DNA from 3 places in the Streptomyces sp. NPDC001515 genome. Region 1 is predicted to be linked to each of the others. Evidence: riboswitches for the same ligand, from Rfam matches in the RefSeq annotation. Region 1 holds a riboswitch; each other region holds the start of a gene.
The links. Region 1 has a riboswitch for S-adenosylmethionine ahead of thrC (threonine synthase). Riboswitches for the same ligand answer to the same signal wherever they lie in the genome.
Positions count from the first base shown of each region.

Region 1 (7,444 bases):
AGCGCCCGGAGCATCCCGGGCACCAGGGCCAGGTGGTAGTCCTGCACGAGGACCGCCGCGCCGTTCCCGGCCTCCTCGGCGAGGGCGTCGGCGAAAGCCTGGTTGTAGCGCTCGTAGGACGCCCACTGCCGCCGGAACTCCGCGTCGAAGACGGGCTCGACGGGGGTCTGGTAGAGCAGGTGGTGGATGAACCAGAGGACCGAGTTGGCGATGCCGTTGTACGCGTCGGCGTGCACGTCCGCGTCGATGTCGAGCATCCGGACGCCCGGCTCCGACACCCCTCTGCGGACCGCCTCGCGGTCGCCGTCGCCCAGCGCGGCGCAGACCCAGATCTTGTCGTCGACGGCGCTCAGCCCGGAGACCAGCCCGCCGCCGCCGCGCTTGGCGTCGAGCGTGCCGTCGTCACGGAGCGTGTACGAGACCGGGCCGCGGTTGGACGCGACGAGGACCTGGGCAGCGGGCTGCGGGGCGTGCTCGGAGACCATGTTGCGGAATCTAGCCCGATCACGAACCGCCCAAACGTGCGATGTCAGGCCGCGCGGCCTGAAACGTACTCCTCGATCTCGCGCATCGGCGGACGCTCCTCGGTGTCCACCGGGTAGGTGTGCGGGACGAAGCCGTGCTCGCCGCGTTCGAACTGGGTCAGATGGGGGCGGACCAGATGGCCCCGGGAGAGCCGCAGCTGCGCGGTGCGGTAGATCGCGGCCGCCATCCGGCCGAGCGCCTGGCCGTCCTGGTGGCGGTGGCGGCGGACCCCGACGTCCACCTGCGCGAGGGCGTCCAGGCCCACGGTGTGCAGGGCGTCGACCAGCAGGCCCAGCTCCACTCCGTAACCGACCGGGAACGGCAGCCGCTCCAGCAGCGAGCGGCGCACCGCGTACTCGCCGCCCAGCGGCTGGACGAAGCCGGCCAGCTGCGGCCAGTGCAGATTGAGCAGCGGGCGCGCCACCATCTCGGTGACCCGGCCGCCCTGGCTCGCGGTGCCGCCGAACGGGCGGTCGTACATCGCCTTGACGAACTGCACCGAGGGGTCGGTCAGCAGCGGTCCCACGATGCCCGAGACGAAGTCCGCGGAGAACTCCCTCAGGTCCGCGTCCACGAAGCAGACGATGTCCCCGCCGGTCACCAGGAGTGACCGCCACAGCACCTCGCCCTTGCCGGGGACGGCGGGCAGCCGGGGCAGGATCGCGTCCCGGTGGATCACCCGGGCGCCCGCCCGGCGGGCCACCTCGGCGGTGTCGTCCGTCGAACCGGAGTCGATCACCACCAGCTCGTCGACCAGCTCGACCTTCTCCATCAGCTCGCGCCGGACCGTCGCGACGATGTCGCCGACGGTCTCCGCCTCGTTCAGCGCCGGCAGCACCACGCTCACGCTGCCGCCGTGCGGGTCCCCGGCCCCCAGGCCGGCCCTGGCGGCCAGCAGACGGTCCAGCGGACGGTCGGCGGCCGACCAGGAACGCCTGGTCAGCCAGCGTTCGACCTCTTCCAGCACGGTCGGCACTCCCTGTATGTGATCCATCTCGCGGACCGGACGACTATCTCAACCCTCCGGTGCTTCGGTTACAGTCTTGAACAACGCAGATGGCCATCGCATGCCGGGGTCCGTCCGCCGATAAACGCCCGGATCCATGGCGCGCCCATGATCCGGTGCCACAGCGCTCATCCAGAGGGACAGAGGGAACGGCCCGTTGAAGTCCCGGCAACCCTCCTGCCGACCGCGAGGTTCGGTGGGGAAGGTGCCAATTCCGTCTCGTGGCGAAACGCGCCATGAGGAAGATGAGGAGAAAGGGCCTCGCCATCATGGCTGTTGAGACTGTCGCAGTTCACACCGATTCCTCCCCCGACCTGGGACCCGCCGCCGCGCTTTCCTGCCGCGAATGCGGCGAGCGATTCGCCCTCGGCCCGATCTTCGCCTGCGCGTCGTGTTTCGGGCCGCTCGAAGTGGCGTACGACCTCCCGAGCGGCTCTCCCGAGGAGCTGAAGAAGCGCATCGAGGCCGGTCCGGACAACATCTGGCGTTACGCGCCGCTGCTGCCGGTCCCCGCCGACGTCGCCGAGAAGCCCAACCTCAACCCCGGCTTCACCAAGCTGGTCAAGGCCGACAACCTCGCCCGCGAACTGGGCGTCACCGGCGGCCTGTACGTCAAGGACGACTCCGGCAACCCGACGCACTCCTTCAAGGACCGCGTCGTCGCGATCGCCGTCGAGGCCGCCCGCGCCTTCGGATTCACCACCCTGTCCTGCTCCTCCACCGGCAACCTGGCCGGCGCCGTCGGCGCCGCCGCCGCCCGCGCCGGCCTGCGCTCCTGCGTCTTCATCCCGCACGACCTGGAGCAGGGCAAGGTCGTCATGGCCGCGGTGTACGGCGGCGAGCTGGTCGGCATCGAGGGCAACTACGACGACGTCAACCGCTTCTGCTCCGAGCTCATCGGCGACCCGCTGGGCGAGGGCTGGGGCTTCGTCAACGTCAACCTGCGCCCGTACTACGGCGAGGGCTCCAAGACCCTGGCGTACGAGATCTGCGAGCAGCTCGGCTGGCGGCTGCCCGACCAGATCGTCATCCCGATCGCGTCCGGCTCCCAGCTCACCAAGATCGACAAGGGGCTGCGCGAGCTGATCAAGCTCGGCCTGGTCGAGGACAAGCCCTACAAGATCTTCGGCGCCCAGGCCGAGGGCTGCTCCCCGGTCTCCGCCGCCTTCAAGGCCGGTCACGACGTGGTCCGCCCGCAGAAGCCGAACACGATCGCCAAGTCCCTCGCGATCGGCAACCCGGCCGACGGCCCGTACGTCCTGGACATCGCCCGCCGCACCGGCGGAGCGGTGGAGGACGTGAACGACGAGCAGATCGTCGACGCGATCAAGCTGCTGGCCCGTACCGAGGGCATCTTCGCCGAGACCGCGGGCGGCGTGACCGTCGGCGTGACGAAGAAGCTCATCGAGGACGGCCTGCTGGACCCGGCGCTCACCACCGTCGTCCTGAACACCGGAGACGGCCTCAAGACGCTGGACGCGGTGGCCGACACCTCGCAGGCGACGGCTACGATCCGGCCGAACCTCGACGCGTTCCGCGCCGCCGGACTCGCCGGTAACTGAGTAGCTTTCGACCACCCGAGACTTCAGGAAGGGCACACCATGAGCGTCAAGGTCCGCATCCCCACCATCCTCCGCACCTACACCGGCGGCCAGGCCGAGGTCCCCGCCGAGGGCGCCGTCCTCTCCGAGGTCATCGCATCCCTGGAGAAGAACCACCCGGGCATCGCCGCCCGCGTCCTGGACGACCAGGGCAAGCTGCGCCGCTTCGTCAACGTGTACGTCAACGACGACGACGTCCGCTTCGAGGGCGGCCTGGACACGGCCACCCCGGACGGCGCCGGCATCTCGATCATCCCGGCCGTCGCCGGCGGCTGCTGAGCCCGGGGCCGCGGTCCGGCCCCGACTCCACCGCGTCACCGGTATTGCCCCCTCCGCGAGAGAAGCGGAGGGGGCAATTCTGCATGGTTGAGCGCGGTAGAGTGTGGGAAGTCCCCTCCGCTGCCCGTGCCGCCCGCATATGAGAATGCGCCCGGCCACGACAAGATGCAGCCAAAGTGTCCGAGCACCTTGCGCCATAAGTCGCCTTTGCCTGGCCCGACTTGCCCAGGATTCTCGTGAATTCCCCCTATTCGGGCGGTCGGGGCCGCTCAGAATTCTCGTCCGATTGACCTGTTGCAGAGGGCAGTTGGGCAGATACATTCAGCCGCGGTCGACGCGTTCCGGCGCACGCACCCTCTCCTGACGGAGGGTGGGTTCTGACCCGGGCCCGCGAAGTGCGGTCCTGTGAAAGGGCCAGTAATAGGGGAGTTAGGCATGGCTCAGGGCACCGTCAAGTGGTTCAACGCGGAGAAGGGGTACGGCTTCATCGCGGTCGACGGTGGTGCGGATGTTTTCGTCCACTACAGCGCGATCCAGATGGACGGCTACCGCACCCTCGAAGAGGGTCAGCGAGTTGAGTTCGAGATCTCGCAGGGCCAGAAGGGGCCGCAGGCGGACATGGTCAAGCTCGCCGTCGGCTGAGCCGGCCGGACACGACGCAGTCGGTCAACGACGCCACTCAGGCACGGAGGGCCCGTATCCCGGGGGACACATCCCGGGTACGGGCCCTCCGCGCGTGTGCGTCCACCCCCGCGGGCGTGCAGTCCCCGTCCCTCCGCGCGTGTGCGTCCGTCCCTCCGGTTGTCCACACTCCGGAGGGAGGCGCTTGCACTCAAGGGGGTCGAGTGCTAATCATTGGGCTTAGCACTCTCCAGGTGAGAGTGACAGAATTTGGACCGGGCCGGTGAGGCCCGCAGGTCCGGTGGGGCAAGGAACCACCGGCACGCAGGCCGTCCGTCGCGGGCGCCACTCGGTCCGGAGCAATCCACCCCTGTCCGGGAGGACCACTTCACATGGCCAAGATCATCGCGTTCGACGAGGAGGCCCGGCGCGGTCTCGAGCGCGGCATGAACCAGCTCGCCGACGCCGTCAAGGTCACCCTTGGCCCCAAGGGTCGCAACGTCGTCCTCGAGAAGAAGTGGGGCGCCCCCACGATCACCAACGATGGTGTCTCCATCGCCAAGGAGATCGAGCTGGAGGACCCGTACGAGAAGATCGGTGCGGAGCTGGTCAAGGAGGTCGCCAAGAAGACGGACGACGTCGCCGGCGACGGTACGACCACCGCCACCGTTCTCGCCCAGGCGCTCGTCCGCGAGGGTCTGCGCAACGTGGCCGCGGGTGCGAACCCGATGGCTCTCAAGCGGGGCATCGAGAAGGCCGTCGAGGCCGTCTCCGCCGCCCTCCTGGAGCAGGCCAAGGACGTGGAGACCAAGGAGCAGATCGCTTCGACCGCCTCCATCTCCGCCGCCGACACCCAGATCGGCGAGCTCATCGCCGAGGCCATGGACAAGGTCGGCAAGGAAGGCGTCATCACCGTCGAGGAGTCCCAGACCTTCGGTCTGGAGCTGGAGCTCACCGAGGGTATGCGCTTCGACAAGGGCTACATCTCGGCGTACTTCGCCACCGACATGGAGCGCATGGAGTCGTCCCTGGACGACCCGTACATCCTGATCGTCAACTCCAAGGTCAGCAACGTGAAGGACCTCCTTCCGCTGCTGGAGAAGGTCATGCAGTCCGGCAAGCCGCTGCTGATCATCGCCGAGGACGTCGAGGGCGAGGCCCTGTCGACCCTGGTCGTCAACAAGATCCGTGGCACCTTCAAGTCCGTCGCCGTCAAGGCCCCGGGCTTCGGTGACCGCCGCAAGGCCATGCTCGGCGACATCGCCATCCTCACCGGTGGCACCGTCATCTCCGAGGAGGTCGGCCTCAAGCTGGAGAACGCCGGTCTCGACCTGCTCGGCCGCGCCCGCAAGGTCGTCATCACCAAGGACGAGACGACGATCGTCGACGGCGCCGGTGACAGCGACCAGGTCCAGGGCCGCGTCAACCAGATCCGTGCCGAGATCGAGAACTCCGACTCGGACTACGACCGCGAGAAGCTCCAGGAGCGTCTGGCGAAGCTGGCCGGCGGCGTGGCCGTCATCAAGGCCGGTGCCGCCACCGAGGTCGAGCTGAAGGAGCGCAAGCACCGCATCGAGGACGCGGTGCGCAACGCCAAGGCCGCCGTCGAGGAGGGCATCGTCGCCGGTGGTGGCGTGGCTCTGCTCCAGGCCTCGGCCGTCTTCGAGAAGCTGGAGCTCTCGGGTGACGAGGCGACCGGCGCCAACGCCGTCAAGCTGGCGCTGGAGGCCCCGCTGAAGCAGATCGCCGTCAACGGTGGTCTCGAGGGCGGCGTCGTCGTCGAAAAGGTGCGCAACCTGGCCGTCGGCCACGGTCTGAACGCCGCGACCGGCGAGTACGTCGACATGATCGCCGAGGGCATTCTCGACCCGGCGAAGGTCACGCGCTCCGCCCTGCAGAACGCCGCGTCCATCGCCGCGCTCTTCCTCACCACCGAGGCCGTCATCGCCGACAAGCCGGAGAAGGCCGCTGCCGCGGGCGCCCCGGGCGGCATGCCGGGCGGTGACATGGACTTCTGATCCCACCAGGGATCGGCAGCTCCTGCACGGCTGTGACGACAGACGGGCACCGGCCCCCGGGGATCACTCCCCGGGGGCCGGTGCCGTCGTGCGTGGCGGAGCCCACGGACACGGCCGGGCACCTCCGGACACGGCCGGATGACCTACGGGCACAGGGGGAGACCATGGTGGCGTTCCACGCGTCGGCGCTGGAGGGGCTCGCGCGCAACCCCGCGCTTCCCCTGCCCCTGCTGCTGCGCGTGCTGGCCTTCGACGACCGGGGCGGTGGACCGCCCCGCCAGGCGCTGCGGCGGCCCGGACTCCCCGGGCCGGCCGTCGCCGTGATCCTGGCCCACCCGGACCCGCGTGTGCGGTCAGGGTTCGCCGGGAGCGACGGCGCGACGCCCGCGCAGCGGGCCCGGCTCGTGGCCGACCCCTCCCCGAAGGTGCGGGCGGCCCTCGCGTACGGGCCCGAGTACCCCGACCCCCGGACGACGGTCGCCCCGCTCCCGGACGAGGTGTGCGCCCGCCTGGCGGACGACGCCGACCCCTCCGTGCGCGCGGCGCTGCTCGAATCGCCGTATCTGACACCGACGTTCGTGGCCTCCCTGGCCGCGCACCCCGCACCGGAGGCCCGCCGGACCGCGGTGCGCGCGTGGACGCTGCTGACGCCGGGGGAACGGGCGGCGCTGGCCGCCGATCCGGATTCCGGCGTACGGCGGGCCGCCGCGCTGTGGCGGTGCCGGGCGGACGCCCGGATCACGGCCGCACTCCTGGACGACTCGGCATCGGCGGCCGAGGCCCGGCGCCGGGGCCTGCTCGACCGCGCCCTGGCCGAACGCTGCCTCGCCGAGGGCGCGCACCTGGCCGCCCTCGCGGCGAACCCCTCGCTGCCCGCCGACCTCGTGGACCGGCTCGCCCACGATCCCGACGAGGCGGTCCGCGTCGAGGTCTCCGTGCGGCCCGAACTGGACGAGGCGCGGCGCGCGGCGATCGACATCACGGTCCCGGACCTCGACCGGCGCGGTGTGGAGTGGGTGGAGGACGGGATCGACCAACCGGACGTGCTGCACCGGGCCGCCACCTCCGCCCACCCGCTGCTCCGCCGGGCCGCCGCGCGCAGCCCCCATCTTCCGCCCGACCTGCTGCGGCTCCTCGCCCGCGACGGCGACCCCGTCGTGGACGCCAACCTGGCCCGAAACCATCCGGACACGCCCGAGGACGTCCTGATGCGGGTGTACGCGCGGCTCGGCGGAACGTTCTCCGCATGGATGGCCGAGACCCACCCCCGCTTCCCCCGCGCGGGCCTGGCCGCGCGGTACGCCGACCACCCCGACGGAACCTATCGGCGGCTGGCCGTCCGCGACCCCGCCGCCACCCCCGCCCTGATCGAGCGGCTCAGCCACGACTCCGAG
Region 1 is NZ_JBSFHN010000001.1:15,988-23,431, forward strand. Features, by position in the region: gene ACWCXC_RS00065 (alpha,alpha-trehalose-phosphate synthase (UDP-forming)) at 1-485, opposite strand, end outside; gene ACWCXC_RS00070 (glucosyl-3-phosphoglycerate synthase) at 530-1,492, opposite strand; SAM riboswitch class I at 1,657-1,783, shown strand; gene thrC (threonine synthase) at 1,801-3,093, shown strand; gene ACWCXC_RS00080 (MoaD/ThiS family protein) at 3,133-3,411, shown strand; gene ACWCXC_RS00085 (cold-shock protein) at 3,847-4,053, shown strand; gene groL (chaperonin GroEL) at 4,425-6,050, shown strand; gene ACWCXC_RS00095 (Mucin-2) at 6,215-7,444, shown strand, end outside.

Region 2 (7,444 bases), on a different contig from region 1:
GGTCAGGGTGGTGCCCTGACGAAGGGCAAGTCCGCGCCCAACCTCGAAGGCGTGAGCCCCAAGCACCTCTACGAGGCCATGCAGACCGGCCCGCAGAGCATGCCCTCCTTCCCCGACTCGACGATGCCCGAGCAGCAGAAGAAGGACATCATCGCGTACGTCCAGACCGTCAACAGCTCCGAGGCGGAGAGCCCCGGCGGGCTGTCGCTCGGCGGCCTCGGTCCGGTCAGCGAGGGTCTCTTCGCCTGGATCTTCGGGCTCGGCGCCCTGATCGCCGTCGCCGTCTGGGTCGCGGCCCACACCGCTAAGGCCAAGAAGTCATGAGTAGCCAAGAGATTCCAGAAGAGAACCTGCCCGCAGAGCAGGCCACCGCGCACGGCGCGGTCGAGGGCGCCGGCGACCCGTTCGCCGACCCGGGGCTGCCGGCCCACAAGCCGCGCATCCAGGACATCGACGAGCGGGCCGCCAAGCGGTCGGAGCGCGCGGTCGCGTTCCTCTTCCTGCTGTCGATGCTGGCGACGGTCGGCTTCATCGCCTCCTACGTCATCTTCCCGGTCGACAAGATCGTCTACATCTTCCCGTTCGGTCATGTGAGCGCGCTGAACTTCTCCCTGGGGCTGACCCTGGGCGTGGCGCTCTTCGCGATCGGCGCGGGCGCCGTCCACTGGGCGCGCACCCTGATGTCGGACGTGGAGGTCGCCGACGAGCGCCACCCGATCTCGGCCGAGCCCGAGGTCAAGGCGAAGGTGCTCGCCGACTTCGCGGCCGGTGCCGAGGAGTCCGCGTTCGGCCGGCGCAAGCTGATCCGCAACACGATGTTCGGCGCGCTGGCCCTGGTGCCGCTCGCCGGCGTGGTGCTGCTGCGCGACCTCGGTCCGCTGCCGGAGAAGAAGCTCCGCTCCACCTTGTGGGCCAAGGGCAAGCAGCTCATCAACATGAACACGATGGAGCCGCTGCGTCCCGAGGACGTCGCCGTCGGTTCGCTCACCTTCGCCATGCCCGAGGGGCTGAAGGAGGACGACCACGACTTCCAGACGCAGATCGCCAAGGCCGCGCTGATGATCATCCGCATCGAGCCGGACAACATCAAGGACAAGCGCGAGCGCGAGTGGGCCCACGAGGGCATCGTGGCCTTCTCGAAGATCTGCACCCACGTCGGCTGCCCGATCAGCCTGTACGAGCAGCAGACGCACCACGTGCTCTGCCCGTGCCACCAGTCCACCTTCGACCTCTCCGACGGCGCCCGCGTCATCTTCGGTCCGGCCGGTCACGCCCTTCCGCAGCTGCGGATCGGTGTGAACAGCGAGGGCAACCTCGAAGCCCTCGGTGACTTCGAAGAGCCCGTCGGTCCTGCATTCTGGGAGCGCGGATGAGTACTGCGACCGATACGAAGCGCAAGGCGCCCGCCGGTGAGCGGGTGGCCGACTGGGCGGACGGCCGGCTCGGGATCTACTCCCTGGCCAAGGCCAACATGCGCAAGATCTTCCCGGACCACTGGTCCTTCATGCTCGGTGAGGTCTGCCTCTACAGCTTCATCATCATCATCCTCACGGGTGTGTATCTGACGCTGTTCTTCCACCCGAGCATGAACGAGGTCGTCTACCACGGCCCGTACGAGCCCATGCAGGGCATCCAGATGTCCGAGGCGTACGCCTCGACGCTGGACATCAGCTTCGACGTCCGCGGTGGTCTCCTGGTCCGCCAGATCCACCACTGGGCCGCGCTGATCTTCCTGGCCGGCATGTTCGTGCACATGATGCGCGTGTTCTTCACGGGTGCGTTCCGCAAGCCCCGCGAGATCAACTGGCTGTTCGGCTTCCTGCTGTTCGCGCTGGGCATGTTCACCGGGTTCACCGGCTACTCGCTCCCGGACGACCTGCTCTCGGGCACGGGTGTCCGCTTCACCCAGGGCGCGATCCTGTCGGTGCCGATCGTCGGCACCTACATCTCGATGTTCCTGTTCGGCGGGGAGTTCCCGGGCGGCGACTTCGTCGCGCGGTTCTACTCGATCCACATCCTGCTGCTGCCGGGCATCATGCTCGGGCTGCTGGTGGGCCACCTGATCCTGGTCTTCTACCACAAGCACACGCAGTTCGCGGGTCCCGGCCGGACCAACAAGAACGTCGTCGGCATGCCGCTGCTGCCGGTGTACATGGCGAAGGCCGGAGGCTTCTTCTTCCTGGTCTTCGGCGTCATCGCCATCATCGCGGGCATCGCCACGATCAACCCGATCTGGGCCATCGGCCCGTACCGCCCGGACCAGGTGTCCACCGGCGCCCAGCCCGACTGGTACATGGGCTTCGCCGAGGGTCTGATCCGTGTGATGCCGGGCTGGGAGATCAACCTGTGGGGTCACACGCTCGTCCTGGGCGTGTTCATCCCGCTGACCCTCTTCGGCCTGATCCTCGGGGCGATCGCGGTCTACCCGTTCATCGAGTCCTGGGTCACCGGGGACAAGCGCGAGCACCACATCCTGGACCGCCCGCGCAACGCCCCGACCCGTACGGCCTTCGGTGTCGCCTGGATCACGCTGTACTTCATCGGTCTCGTGGGCGGCGGCAACGACCTCTGGGCGACGCACTTCCACCTGTCGCTGAACGCGATCTCCTGGTTCGTCCGGATCTTCTTCTTCGTCGGACCGGTCATCGCGTTCATCGTCACCAAGCGGATCTGCCTCGGCCTCCAGCGCCGGGACAAGGAGAAGGTGCTGCACGGGCGCGAGTCCGGGCTCATCAAGCGCCTGCCGCACGGTGAGTTCGTCGAGGTCCACGAGCCGCTCTCGCCGGCCCAGCTGCACACGCTCACCGCGCACGAGCAGTACAAGCCGGTCGAGATCGGCCCCCTGGTCGACGAGAACGGTGTCGCGCGCAAGGTGTCTGCGGTGCAGAAGCTGCGGGCCAAGCTCAGCAAGGGCTACTACGGCGAGGACAACCAGATCGCCAAGCCCACCGCCGAGGAGTACAAGGAGATCACCAGCGGCCACGGCCACCACTGATCACCTGACCTGATCGCCACAGCGGGAGCCCCGTCCATTCGCTGGACGGGGCTCTTCGCTGTCCGCGGCTCTCGATAGGGTGACCCCATCCCCTTTTTCGGCAATGGACCCCCAGGAGCGGACCATGAACGTTGTGACCCCGGACGGCGGCGACAGCGTGGCGGCCCGTTCCTGGCCGGGCGTGCTGACCCCCCTGCTGCGCGGACAGGACCTGAGCGCGGACGACACCGCCTGGGCCATGAACCGCATCATGAGCGGCGAGGCGACCGATGTGCAGATCGCCGGATTCGCGGTCGCGCTGCGGGCCAAGGGCGAGACCGTCTCGGAGGTCTCCGGCCTGGTGCGCGCGATGTACGAGCACGCCGTCACCATCGAGGTGCCCGGACCCACCGTCGACATCGTCGGCACCGGCGGGGACATGGCCAAGACGGTCAACATCTCCACCATGTCCGCGATCGTGGTGGCCGGCACCGGGGCCAAGGTCGTCAAGCACGGCAACCGGGCCGCCTCCTCGGCGAGCGGTTCCTCCGACGTCCTGGGCAAGCTGGGCGTCAATCTGGAGCTGTCCGCGCAGCGAGTGGCCGAGGTGGCCGAGGAGGCGGGCATCACCTTCTGCTTCGCCGTCAAGTTCCACCCCTCGCTGCGGCACGCCGCCAAGGCGCGCGGTGAGCTGGGTGCCCCGACCACGTTCAACATCCTGGGCCCGCTGACCAACCCGGCGAAGGTGCGCTCCCAGGCCATCGGCGTCGCCGATCTGCGGATGGCGCCCATCGTGGCGGGCGTCCTCGCCGAGCGGGGCAACTCCTCGCTGGTCTTCCGCGGCGACGACGGCCTGGACGAGCTGACCACGACCGCGACCTCCCGCGTCTGGATCGCCCGCGACGGCGAGGTGCGCGAGGAGGTCTTCGACCCGCGCGACGTCGGCCTCGACCTGGTGCCGGTGGAGGCGCTGCGCGGCGCGGACGCCTCGTACAACGCGGATGTCGCCCGCCGGCTGCTGGCCGGTGAGACCGGTCCGGTGCGGGACGCCGTCCTGCTGAACTCGGCGGCGGCGCTGGCCGCCCTGGAGCCCTCCGACGCGCCGCTGACCGAGCGGCTGGCCGACGGGATGGCGAAGGCCGCCGAGTCCATCGACTCGGGCGCGGCCGGCCGGGCGCTGGAGCGCTGGGTCGTCGCCAGCAACGCCTGATCCCGCCAGGAAACACCACGGGGCGCGGTCCAGATCCTGGACCGCGCCTTGCGCGTTCCCCGGCGTATGGCAAGATGCTGGTCAGGTCATGAGTGACAGCGACTACGGCCCCGGCCCGCTGTCCGGCAACCCTCCGTCCGTGGCGGGGTGCCCCGGGTGAAGACCAGGCCGTAGGCAGCGAGGCTTACGGCAAGCGCGGACCCCTCGACATCGTGAGATGTCCACCCGTGGGGTCCTGGTCCTCAGGGAGCCTCTTGTGAGCACGCGAATGCGATAGGGCGTTGCGGGCCCGTTCGGCCCACGCCCTTCTCCGCACACCCTCTTTCTCTCTTCTCCCCGTGCTGCCGCGTACCCGCCGGCACGTGGATCTCGCCTGCCTCTTACGGGAGTTCGCCATGTCTGTCGTCACCGCTGCCTCCGACCGTTCGGTTTGTGCCCCGCTGCCCGTTCTGGGCAAGGACGTCACCGTCCCGCTGGTCACCGGCGGCGAGGTCACCTACGCCGCGCTGGACTACGCCGCCAGCGCGCCGGCCCTCCAGCGGGTCTGGGACGACGTGGCCGCCTACGCCCCGTACTACGGCAGCGTCCACCGCGGCGCCGGCTACCTCTCGCAGCTCTCCACCGACCTCTTCGAGTCCAGCCGCGACACCGTCGCGGAGTTCCTCGGCTGCCGCGCCGAGGACCAGGTGATCTTCACCCGGTCCACCACCGACTCGCTCAACCTGCTGGCCGCGGTCCTGCCCGCCGACTGCCAGGTCTTCGTCTTCGAGACCGAGCACCACGCCTCGCTGCTGCCCTGGCGCGACGCCCGGGTGACCTACCTCAACGCCCCGCGCACCCCGGCCCAGGCCGTCGCCACGCTGGAGCGGGCGCTCGCGGACCGCGACCCGTACGGTCCGGCGCTGGTCTGCGTCACCGGTGCCTCCAATGTGACCGGCGAGCTGTGGCCGGTCAGGGAACTGGCCGCCGCCGCGCACGCCCACGGCGCCCGGATCGTGCTCGACGCCGCCCAGCTGGCCCCGCACCACCCGGTCGACATCGGCGAACTGGACGTCGACTGGGTCGCCTTCTCCGGACACAAGCTCTACGCGCCCTTCGGCTCCGGCGTCCTGGCCGGCCGCGCCGACTGGCTGCGCGACGCCGAGCCCTACCTGGCCGGCGGCGGCGCCTCCCGCACGGTCGCCCGCCGCGCCGACGGGGGAGTGGACGTCGCGTGGCACACCACGGCCGCCCGCCACGAGGCCGGCTCGCCCAACGTCATCGGCGTCTACGCGATCGCCTCCGCCTGCAAGGCGCTCACCGAGGCCGGCTTCGACTCCCTGGTCGCCCGTGAGCAGCACCTGGTCGCCGCCGTCCGCGCCGGACTGGCCGAGGTCCCCGAGGTCAAGGTCCTCTCCCTCTTCGGCGACGACGCCCCCCGGGTCGGCGTGATCTCCTTCGTCGTGGAGGGCTGGAACAGCTCCCACTTCGCCGCCGCGCTCTCCGCGGAGTACGGCATCGGGGTGCGCGACGGCCTCTTCTGCGCCCACCCGCTGGTGCGCACCCTGCTCGGCAGCGACCCGCGCGAGGTCGGGGAGTGCGGAGCGCCGGAGGCCGCCCCCGGCGAGAGGTCCCTGAACGCCATCCGGGTGAGCTTCGGCGCCGGTACGCCCGACGAGCACATCGAGCGCTTCCTCGGCGCGGTCAAGGAGCTGGTCAGCAAGGGCGCCCAGTGGAAGTACCGCACGGAGGACGGCCGTTGCGTCCCGGACCGGGGCGCCGCCCAGCTCTGAGCCCGACATGACGGCGGCCGGGTACGGGATCCTCCCCGTACCCGGCCGCCGTCATGTCGCGGGCCGTCCGGCTCAGCCGTCCAGGCCGATGGCGAAGGCCGCCTCCAGATCGTGCTGGGAGTACGTACGGAACGCCACATGGGTGTCCGTCGCCTCGACGCCGGGGATCTTGCTGATCCGGCCGGGGATGATGTCGGCGAGGTCGTCGTGCTGGGGGACCCGGACCATGGCGATCAGATCGTAGGTACCGGTGACCGAGAAGACCTCGCTGACGCTGTCCAGCGCGGCGATGGCCTCGGCGATCTCGGGAATCCGGTCCACGCTGGTCTTGATGAGCACGATCGCGGTGATCACGGCTGGCTTTCTCCCTCGGTGGCCGTGGCTGGAGACTTCACTCTAGAGCCTTGTGCCGGGAACGCGCCGGGCCGGGATCGCGCCGGTAGCGTCCCCAGGCGTAGAGGAAGCCGGTGGCGAAGCCCACCACATGGGCGAGATAGGCCACCCCCGGCCCGCTGCCCGCCCCCTCGGCCGCCAGCCACTGGAGGACGAACCAGAAGATCAGCACGATCCAGGCGGGGAAGCGCAGCGGCAGGAAGAGCAGGAACGGGAAGAGGCTGGTGACCCGGGCCCGGGGGAAGAGATAGAGGAAGGCGCCGAGCACCGCCGAGATCGCCCCCGACGCGCCGACGAGGGTCTGGTCGGAGGTGGCGTGCGCGGCGGCGTAGCCCAGCAGGGCGAGATAGCCGCAGCCGAGGTAGAAGAGCGCGAACTCGGTGTGGCCCATCCGCTCCTCGGCCATCGCGCCGAACACGTACAGGAAGAGCATGTTGCCCAGCAGGTGCAGCCAGCTGCCGTGGACGAAGAGCGCGGTGAGCGGGGTGAGCACGGCGTGCGCCGAGCCGTCCCACAGCTCGTCGGGGATCACGCCCCAGCGCTCGAAGTAGCCGGCCTGGGCCGCGAGCAGGGCGTCCCCGGTGCCGTAGACCGGGATGAACCCGGACAGCGGACTGATCAGGAAGATCACGCAGCACAGGGCGATGAGGGTGTACGTCACCGGCGGCCCGCCGGAGGTGGCCGCCCGCACGATTCTGCCGGCCGCAGCCCGCCGATCGATCATGAACAGAGCATGACGCAAGCGGAGGGAACGGGACAGACCGCCTCGCCGTGCCGGTGGGAAGCGACAAGGCCGTAGGGTTACGACAGGACATCCGCAGTTCGACGGCGCACCGCGAGATCCTTGGTCCGGCAGCTCACGGCTCGAGATAAGAGGACACACCGATGACGACGGTTCCCCAGCCGACCGACACCACTCGCTGGCGCTGCACGCTCTGCGGAAATCTGACCCGGTTCGATGTGACGCGGACGTCCAAGGTCGTCGAGTACGTCCATCTCGACCTGGCCGGTGAGTCCAGCGTCGAGGAACGCGAGGTGGTCAGTGAGACCATCGAGTCGGTGCGGTGCCGCTGGTGCAACGCGGTGGACCAGATC
Region 2 is NZ_JBSFHN010000002.1:164,995-172,438, forward strand. Features, by position in the region: gene qcrC (cytochrome bc1 complex diheme cytochrome c subunit) at 1-324, shown strand, start outside; gene qcrA (cytochrome bc1 complex Rieske iron-sulfur subunit) at 321-1,373, shown strand; gene qcrB (cytochrome bc1 complex cytochrome b subunit) at 1,370-2,995, shown strand; gene trpD (anthranilate phosphoribosyltransferase) at 3,120-4,184, shown strand; SAM riboswitch class IV at 4,269-4,386, shown strand; gene ACWCXC_RS04365 (aminotransferase class V-fold PLP-dependent enzyme) at 4,580-5,956, shown strand; gene ACWCXC_RS04370 (Lrp/AsnC family transcriptional regulator) at 6,029-6,310, opposite strand; partial or broken gene ACWCXC_RS04375 (rhomboid family intramembrane serine protease) at 6,307-7,010, opposite strand; gene ACWCXC_RS04380 (hypothetical protein) at 7,235-7,444, shown strand, end outside.
Region 2: it holds a riboswitch for S-adenosylmethionine, as region 1 does, so the genes downstream of both, ACWCXC_RS04365 (aminotransferase class V-fold PLP-dependent enzyme) here and thrC (threonine synthase) in region 1, are expected to answer to the same signal.

Region 3 (7,444 bases), on a different contig from region 1:
GCAGCTGATCGACTACGTGCGCTCCGCCGTCACCCACTTCGGCGGGGTCACCCCGCTGCGCAAGCTCTTCGACTTCGCCGCGCAGTACCAGATCAGGAGCGCCGTCCACGGCCCCGAGGACATCTCGCCGGTCGGCATGGCCGCCGCCGTCCACCTCGATCTGGCGATCCACAACTTCGGCATCCAGGAGTACTCCGGCCACAACGCCCTCACCGAGCGGGTGTTCCGGCACGCCTACACCTTCACCGACGGGCATCTGCACCCCGGCGAGGCGCCCGGCATCGGGGTGGAACTGGACGAGGAACTGGCCGCCGCGCACCCGTATGAGCGGGCCTATCTGCCGGTCAACCGCCTCCGGGACGGCAGCCTCCACGACTGGTGAGCCGCGGCGCCCGCCGTCCCGGCGCGGCCGGTCGAGGGCGTCACGCGGGCTGGAGTCCCGCGTACACCCCGTCCTGGCCGATGAGTTCGGCGTGGGTGCCCACCTCGGCTATCCGGCCGCCCTGCATCGCGACGATGCGGTCGGCGCCCTGGATGGTGGAGAGCCGGTGCGCGACGACGAACACGGTCCGGCCGTGCACCAGCCGGGACAGGGCCTCCTGGACCAGCGCCTCGGAGCGGTTGTCCAGCGCCGAGGTCGCCTCGTCCAGCACGAGCACCCGCGGATCGCGGATCAGCGCGCGGGCGATCGCCAGCCGCTGCTTCTGGCCGCCGGAGAGCCGGGCGCCCCGCTCGCCGACCACCGTGTCCAGGCCCAGCGGCAGCTTCTCCACGAACTCCAGCGCGTTGGCGTCCGCCAGCGCGCGCATCAGCGTCGCCTCGTCGGTGTCGCCCATGCCGTAGGTGACGTTGTCGCGGATGGTGCCCTCGAAGAGGATCGACTCCTGCGGGACGACGGACAGGAACCGCCGGTAGCTGCGCAGGTCCAGTCCGGCCATGTCCGTGCCGTCCAGCAGGATGCGGCCCGAGGTCGGCCGGATGAACCCGATGAGGAGGTTGAGGACGGTGGACTTGCCCGCGCCCGAGGCACCCACCAGCGCGATGGTCTCGCCGGGGCGCGCGGAGAGGGTGAATCCGCTGACGGCGGGCTCCGCGTCGTCGTAGGCGAAGCCGACGTCCTCGAAGTCGATCCGCCCGGTGACGCGGTCGACCTGGGCCTTGCCCGCGTTCTGCTCCAGGTCCGGGGCCTGGAGGACCTCGCCCGCCGAACGGACCGACTCCAGGCCCTTGGTGAGGATCGGGGCCAGCCCAAGCAGCGTCGTCACCGAGCCGGTGAGCACGGTGAAGAAGGCGCTGAGCATGACGACGTCACCGGGGGTGACCGGCATCCAGCCGTGGTAGGCGACGAGCGCGGAACCGGTCAGGCAGAGCACCCCCAGGGTGTTGAGGATGACCCAGGCCAGCGAGCCGAACCGGCCGTTGACCATGTCCAGGCGCAGCCCCGCCACGAAGACCTGGCGCAGCGAGCCGTCCACCCGGCCGAGCGCGGTGCGCTCCAGGCCGTGCGCCCGGGTGATCGGGATCAGCGTCGTCATCTCCCCGACGCGTGAGGAGAGTTGCTCGACCTCGCGGCGGAACGACTCGTTGTGGCTGCGCAGCCGGGAGCGCAGCTTCATCACCAGGAAACCGGCCGCGGGGACGACGACGAGGAAGACCGGAAGGAAGGCCGGGACGCGGACGCCGATGACGACGAGGCCGCCGATCAGCGTGACGACGGCGCCGAGTCCCATGTCCGCGCTCTGCTGCATCATCTGCTCCACCGACTCCACGTCGCGGACCACCTTGGCCTGCAGGACGCTGGAGCTGACCCGGGCGTGGTAGCCGATGGAGAGCTGCTGCATCCGCCGGCAGAGCGCCGAGCGCAGGGTGGTGCCCATGCGCCGGATGCTGCCGCCGAGGCAGCGTACGTACCACTGGTGCAGCGGGTAGTTGATCACCAGGATGAAGAGGAGCACACCGGTGGACTTCCACAGCCCGGACTCCGGTCCGTGCTGCACCACGACGTCCAGGACGGTCGCGGTGATCAGCGGGAGCAGCCAGATCGGGCTGTGCTTGACGACGAAGAGGGCGACCGCGAGGGCGAGCCGCCCCCGGTCCGGCCGCAGGAGATGGCCCAGGGTGCGGACCGGGTTCTCGCCGCGGTAGCGGTGGTCGAGGTGGTCGAAGGGTGCCAGAGGGTCGGAGGAGAGGGGGGAAACCGCTTTCTGCATGGGGTCATCCCATCGCGGTGCCGCAGTGCCGTGCAACCGCGTTCCACGGTTGCCCGCTAGCGGGTAGGCGCCCTGTCCGGTACGGGGCCCGGGGCGGTCGCCCGGCCGGTGCGGTGCGGGCGTCCGGCCGTGGCGACGAGCGTGGTGACCAGGCCGGCCAGCAGCCCCCAGAACGCCGAGCCGATGCCGAGCAGGGTCACCCCGGAGGCGGTGGCGAGGAAGGTCACCACGGCGGCCTCGCGCGAGGAGGGATCGGACAGCGCCGAGACGAGCGACGCCTCGATGGTGGCCAGCAGGCCGATTCCCGCGATGGCCAGGACGAGTTCATGGGGCATCGCGGCCAGGAGCGAGGCGACGGTCGCGCCGAGGAGCCCGACGCAGAGGTAGAAGACACCGGCCCAGACAGCGGCCAGGAAGCGGCGGTCGCGGTCGGGGTGGGCCTCCTCGCCGGTGCAGATGGCGGCCGTGATCGCGGCGAGGTTGAGCCCGAAGGCCCCGAAGGGCGCCAGGACCGCGTTGGCCGCCCCGGTCCAGGTCATCAGCGGGGAGACCGGCACGTCGTAGCCCGAGCCCCGCAGGACGGCGACGCCGGGCAGGTTCTGGGAGGCCATCGTGACCACGAAGAGCGGGGCGCCGACGCTGACGAGGACCTTCCAGTCGAACTCCGGAGCGGTGAACACCGGGGTGGCCAGGGCGAGCCGGACCGTGCCGAGCTTCCAGCCGCCGGTGAAGACCGTGGCCGCCACCCCGGCGGCGAGCGCCACCAGCACCGCGTACCGGGGCAGCAGCCGGCGGGCCAGCAGATACGCCGTGAACATCGGGAACGCGACCGCGAAGCTCCCGTGCATCGTGCTGAACAGCCCGGTGCCGAACCGGAAGAGCACCCCGGCCAGCAGGGCGGCGGCCAGCGGCACCGGTATCCGGCTCATCAGCCGGCTGAACCACCCCGTCACCCCGCTGACCAGGATGAGCAGCCCGGAGAAGACGAACGCGCCGATCGCCTGCGGCATCGAGACCCCGCTCAGACCGGTCGTCAGCAGCGCGGCCCCGGGCGTCGACCACGCGGTCACGACGGGGGCGCGGAAGCGGAGCGACAGTCCGATGCTGGTGCAGGCGAGCCCGATGCCGAGGGCGAGCATCCACGAGGAGAGTTCGCGCTCGTCGGCACCGGCCGCCTTCGCGGCGGTGAAGACCAGGGCGGCGGAGCTGGTGACCCCGACCGTGACGGCGATCAGTCCGGCGGCCACGGCCGAGGGCGGCGCGGCCGAGCGGATACGGGTGAGCGCGAGCATGAGCGTGCCGCTTTCCTGAGTCGGGAGGAGGACCGGGCCCGGCAGGGGGCTCCGCACGGTGTTCCGTATACGGAACGTTCTGTTTGTGGAACACTAGAGAGGCGGGCCGACGCCCGTCAACCGGGAACAGCGGAGCGGGTGCGGGCCGATGGGGCTGAACGAGGACGTGGGGCGCAGGCTCCGGGCGCTGCGGCGCGAGCGGGAGCTGTCCCTGTCGGAGCTGGCCCGCCGGTCCGGCGTGGGCAAGGGGACGCTGTCCGAGCTGGAGAGCGGCTCGCGCAACCCCACCCTGGAGACGCTGTACGCACTGACCACCGCGCTCGGCCTGCCCCTCAGCGCCGCCCTGGCCGAACCGCCCGCGACGGCCGGCCCCGGCCCCGCCCGCACCACGGTGTCCGGCAGCGCGGTCACCGCCGTTCTGCTGGAGCGCTACGAGGACGAGGACGGATCGGCCGTCACCGACGTCTTCCGCGTCAGCATCCGCTCGGGCGCGGTCCAGGAGTCCCGCGCCCATGTCCCCGGGACCCGGGAGAGCCTGATGGTCCTGAGCGGTACCGCCGTCGTCGGCCCGCCGGACGCCACCCGCACCGTCGGTCCCGGTGCGAGCGCGCGGTGGCGGGCCGACGTGCCGCATGTCTACGGCGCGCCCGACGGCGCGGTGGAGGGCGTCCTCTTCGTCCGCTACCCCTCGGCGGCCGAGGCGGGCTGACGCCCCGTTCAGGCGGCGGTGAGCGGCGTCCCGTACGCCCGCCGGAACGCCGGATGCCCGCCGAGCCGGCGGACGTACGCCCGGAGCCGGGGGTGCGCCCCCAGCGCGCCGGAGACGCCCGGCCGGACGAGGGCCGTCCAGAGGTCGACGTCGGCGGCCGTGAGTCCGTCGCCCAGCGCGTACGACCGCAGCGGGAGCCGGCGCTCCAGTGCGTTGAGCACCGCGTCCCGTCCGCCGGGCTCGTCGAGGCCGTGCTCCAGCAGTTCGCGGAGCGCCTCGATGTCGGGGACCAGGGCGGGCGGGGTGAGCGCGGCGGGGCGGTCCGGGCCGTGGCCGGTGAGCGGCCCGGCGAGGTCGCGCAGGATGTCGGGGGTGTGGTTGCTGACGATGCGTCCGCTCCAGCGGTCGCGCAGCGCGGGGACGGTCAGCGGGCCGTCGTAGTGGTGCACCGTCGCCTCGTACGCGCCGCGCAGCGCGGCGAAGCCCTCCGGTGAGGCGGCCGGGTGCGTCAGCAGGGTGGTGGTGACGCCCTGCCCCGGGCCGAGCAGGTCCAGGGTGATCGAGACCCGCAGCGAGCGCGGACAGCCGGCGGACAGGAAGAGTTCGTAGCGGTGCGGCGCGGGATAGAAGCCGCCCGCGAGACCGACGCCGATCCGGCTGAGGAAGCGCGGCGACGCGATGCCCGACGGGGGTCGCAGTCCCGCCGCGCGGGCGGGGGAGAGGGCGGGGGCGGGGGTGCGCGGGGACGTTCCGGTCGTACCGCGGCCGCGCGAGACTGTTTCGGGCATGACTCTCCTGGGGGATGTCCGGAGGACGACGGAGCCGCCGCCGCGTCGTGGGCGGCGGGACGGGAAAAGGACGACCGCGCCCGCGTGAGGGTGCACGGGGCGCACAGGGCCGGCCGGTGGCCGTCCGCTCACGGAGCGGGCCGGCCGGCGCGGGGCGGATCGGCGGCGGTCCGGCCGGCCGGGACGACGGCGGGCCGGGCGGACCCCGGGGCGCGGACGCCTACGAGGCGCTGGCGACGCGCAGCAGATCGATGTGCAGGCGCCTCGTCAATCCGATCCTGGGCAATTCCCACCGGTCCTGCCGTCGGGGCCCGCGGGAGGCGGGGCCGCGCTTGTCCTGTCGCGCCGACAGGACCCGGTCGTCACCCGGAGCACCCCATCGCGGCCGAAGGGTTGCCCGTCAGCGGGCCGGGGCCGATGACCGCGCGGACGGGAACCCGTGCGCGCGGCGCTGACAGTCGTGACCGTCCCCGTCAGTCTCGGCCCGCCCGGTGGCGCCGTCAAGGACACGGTCGCCGCTGTCTCGACTGGTGGTCAGCCGCCCTGCGGGTCAAGGGCGTTCGGAGGTTCGACCGTCGGGGTCAGCCCGCGCTCAGCAGGTTGACCAGCCGGATGTAGCGCACCCAGTCCCAGTGGGTGCCCGGGTCCGTGTGGTCGGAACCCGGCACCTGGGAGTGGGCCAGGATGTGCGCCCGGTCCTTGGGGATGCCGTAGCGGTCGCAGATCGAGGCGGTCAGCAGGGCCGACTTCTCGTACAGGGCGTTCGTGAAGTACGCGGGCCGGTCCACGTACCCCTCGTGCTCGATGCCGATACTGCGGGTGTTGTAGTCCCAGTTCCCCGCGTGCCAGGCGATGTCCTTCTCGCGGACGCACTGGTCGATGTAGCCGTCCGAGGACCGCACCACATAGTGCGCGGACACCTGCTTCGCCGGGTTCTGGAAGATGGCCACGGTGTCGGAGAACGTCTCCTGGGTGACGTGGATGATCACGTACTGGACGGGGTACGCCGAGGGGCGCGAGGAGACCGTGTAGTTGGAGGCCGACGCGGGGGCCCAGTGGGCCGTCGGGTAGTCGGTGTCGCCGGCCTGGGCCGCGCTGGCCCGGACGGATGCGGGAAGCAGCGCCGCGGCGACGGTCGCCGCGGTGCCCTGGATGATCCTTCTGCGGTCCATGTGTGTACTCCTGGCTGTGGGGGGACGGAGGAACACGCTTCGCACGCACGTCCGTTGATCGGAATCGTGTGTTCGATGTCCGGCCGGGGCGGTGTGCGCGCCCACCGTACGGGCGCGGCGCGGGCGGCGGAAGACGGCGCGGCGCGGGAACGGGGGCGTGCGGACGCGACCGGGCCGCCGGGCGGGGAGCCGGGCGGCCCGGGGAAGGCGAGCGGGCGTCAGTGCGCGAGCGGGCGCGGCAGTTCGACCGTCGTCACGGTCGTCCTGATCCCGGAGTCGACCAGCCGCCCCCGCGCGTCGAAGGCGCCGGCCCCGTCCGTCGTCCCGAAGTCGTTGTCGTTGATGAGCGCCAGGGTGCTCCGCCCCGTCACCGCCACGCCCTCGATCTTCCCGGGCACGCCCGGCACCGTCCCCAGATCGACGACGAGGCTCTTGCGGAGCACCGGGACGCCGGAGGCCGCCGGGTCCGCCAACTCCTCGTACGACGGGGAGGCCGCCGGGGCGTCCCAGCGCGATCCCAGGATCCCGGCACCGCGCGGCAGCGTCACGCGGTGCAGCCGCGCCGTGCGGTCGGTGCGCTCCTCGACGAGCAGGGTGTCCCGGCCGATCGCCACGACGGAGGAGACCTTCAGCTCGGAGGTGTCGTCCTCGCCCGGGTCCACGACGCCCACCGGGTCGAAGCGGTAGGCGTATTCGGCGGTGACGGCCTTCTTCTTCGTCGAGAAGCGCAGCAGCCGGATGTTGCGCGAGGACTCGCCGGCGTCCTGGTCGGGGAGCGAGAGCGGGCTCTGGACGGCCATCACCAGATCGCCGCCGGGCAGCAGCGCCAGCCCCTCGAAGCCCCGGTTGGTCTTGCGGTGCAGCAGCACGCCCGGCAGCGCCTCCACCACCGGGTAGCCGGCGCCCCGCAGGTCCAGCCCCTCGGGGACGTAGCGTGCCAGCACCCGCCCCCGCTCCGAGACGTGCACCAGCGACGGCCCGTACTCGTCCACCAGCCAGAACGATCCGTCCGCCGCCCGCACGATGCCCTCGGTGTCCAGCCCGTTCGGGTTGTACGGGAGCGGCGTGCGCGCGTCGTAGGTGTACGGGGCCTCGTCGCGGCCCTTCTGGTTGGACAGGCCCGTGACGGGCGCGCCCGACCGGGTGGTCAGGGGGATCGAGCGCACCACCTCGATCTGTCGGCCCGTCACCCGGATCCGGACGATCGCCGGATCGAACCCGGGCACGGGGAAGGTGCGCCGCTTGGTGCCGTCGACCTTGATCTGGCCGTTGG
Region 3 is NZ_JBSFHN010000046.1:3,570-11,013, forward strand. Features, by position in the region: gene manD (D-mannonate dehydratase ManD) at 1-382, shown strand, start outside; gene ACWCXC_RS33605 (ABC transporter ATP-binding protein) at 423-2,210, opposite strand; gene ACWCXC_RS33610 (benzoate/H(+) symporter BenE family transporter) at 2,267-3,502, opposite strand; gene ACWCXC_RS33615 (helix-turn-helix domain-containing protein) at 3,651-4,211, shown strand; gene ACWCXC_RS33620 (glutathione S-transferase C-terminal domain-containing protein) at 4,220-4,999, opposite strand; gene ACWCXC_RS33625 (putative leader peptide) at 5,220-5,285, opposite strand; SAM riboswitch class IV at 5,323-5,465, opposite strand; gene ACWCXC_RS33630 (N-acetylmuramoyl-L-alanine amidase) at 5,581-6,171, opposite strand; gene ACWCXC_RS33635 (esterase-like activity of phytase family protein) at 6,390-7,444, opposite strand, start outside.
Region 3: it holds a riboswitch for S-adenosylmethionine, as region 1 does, so the genes downstream of both, ACWCXC_RS33625 (putative leader peptide) here and thrC (threonine synthase) in region 1, are expected to answer to the same signal.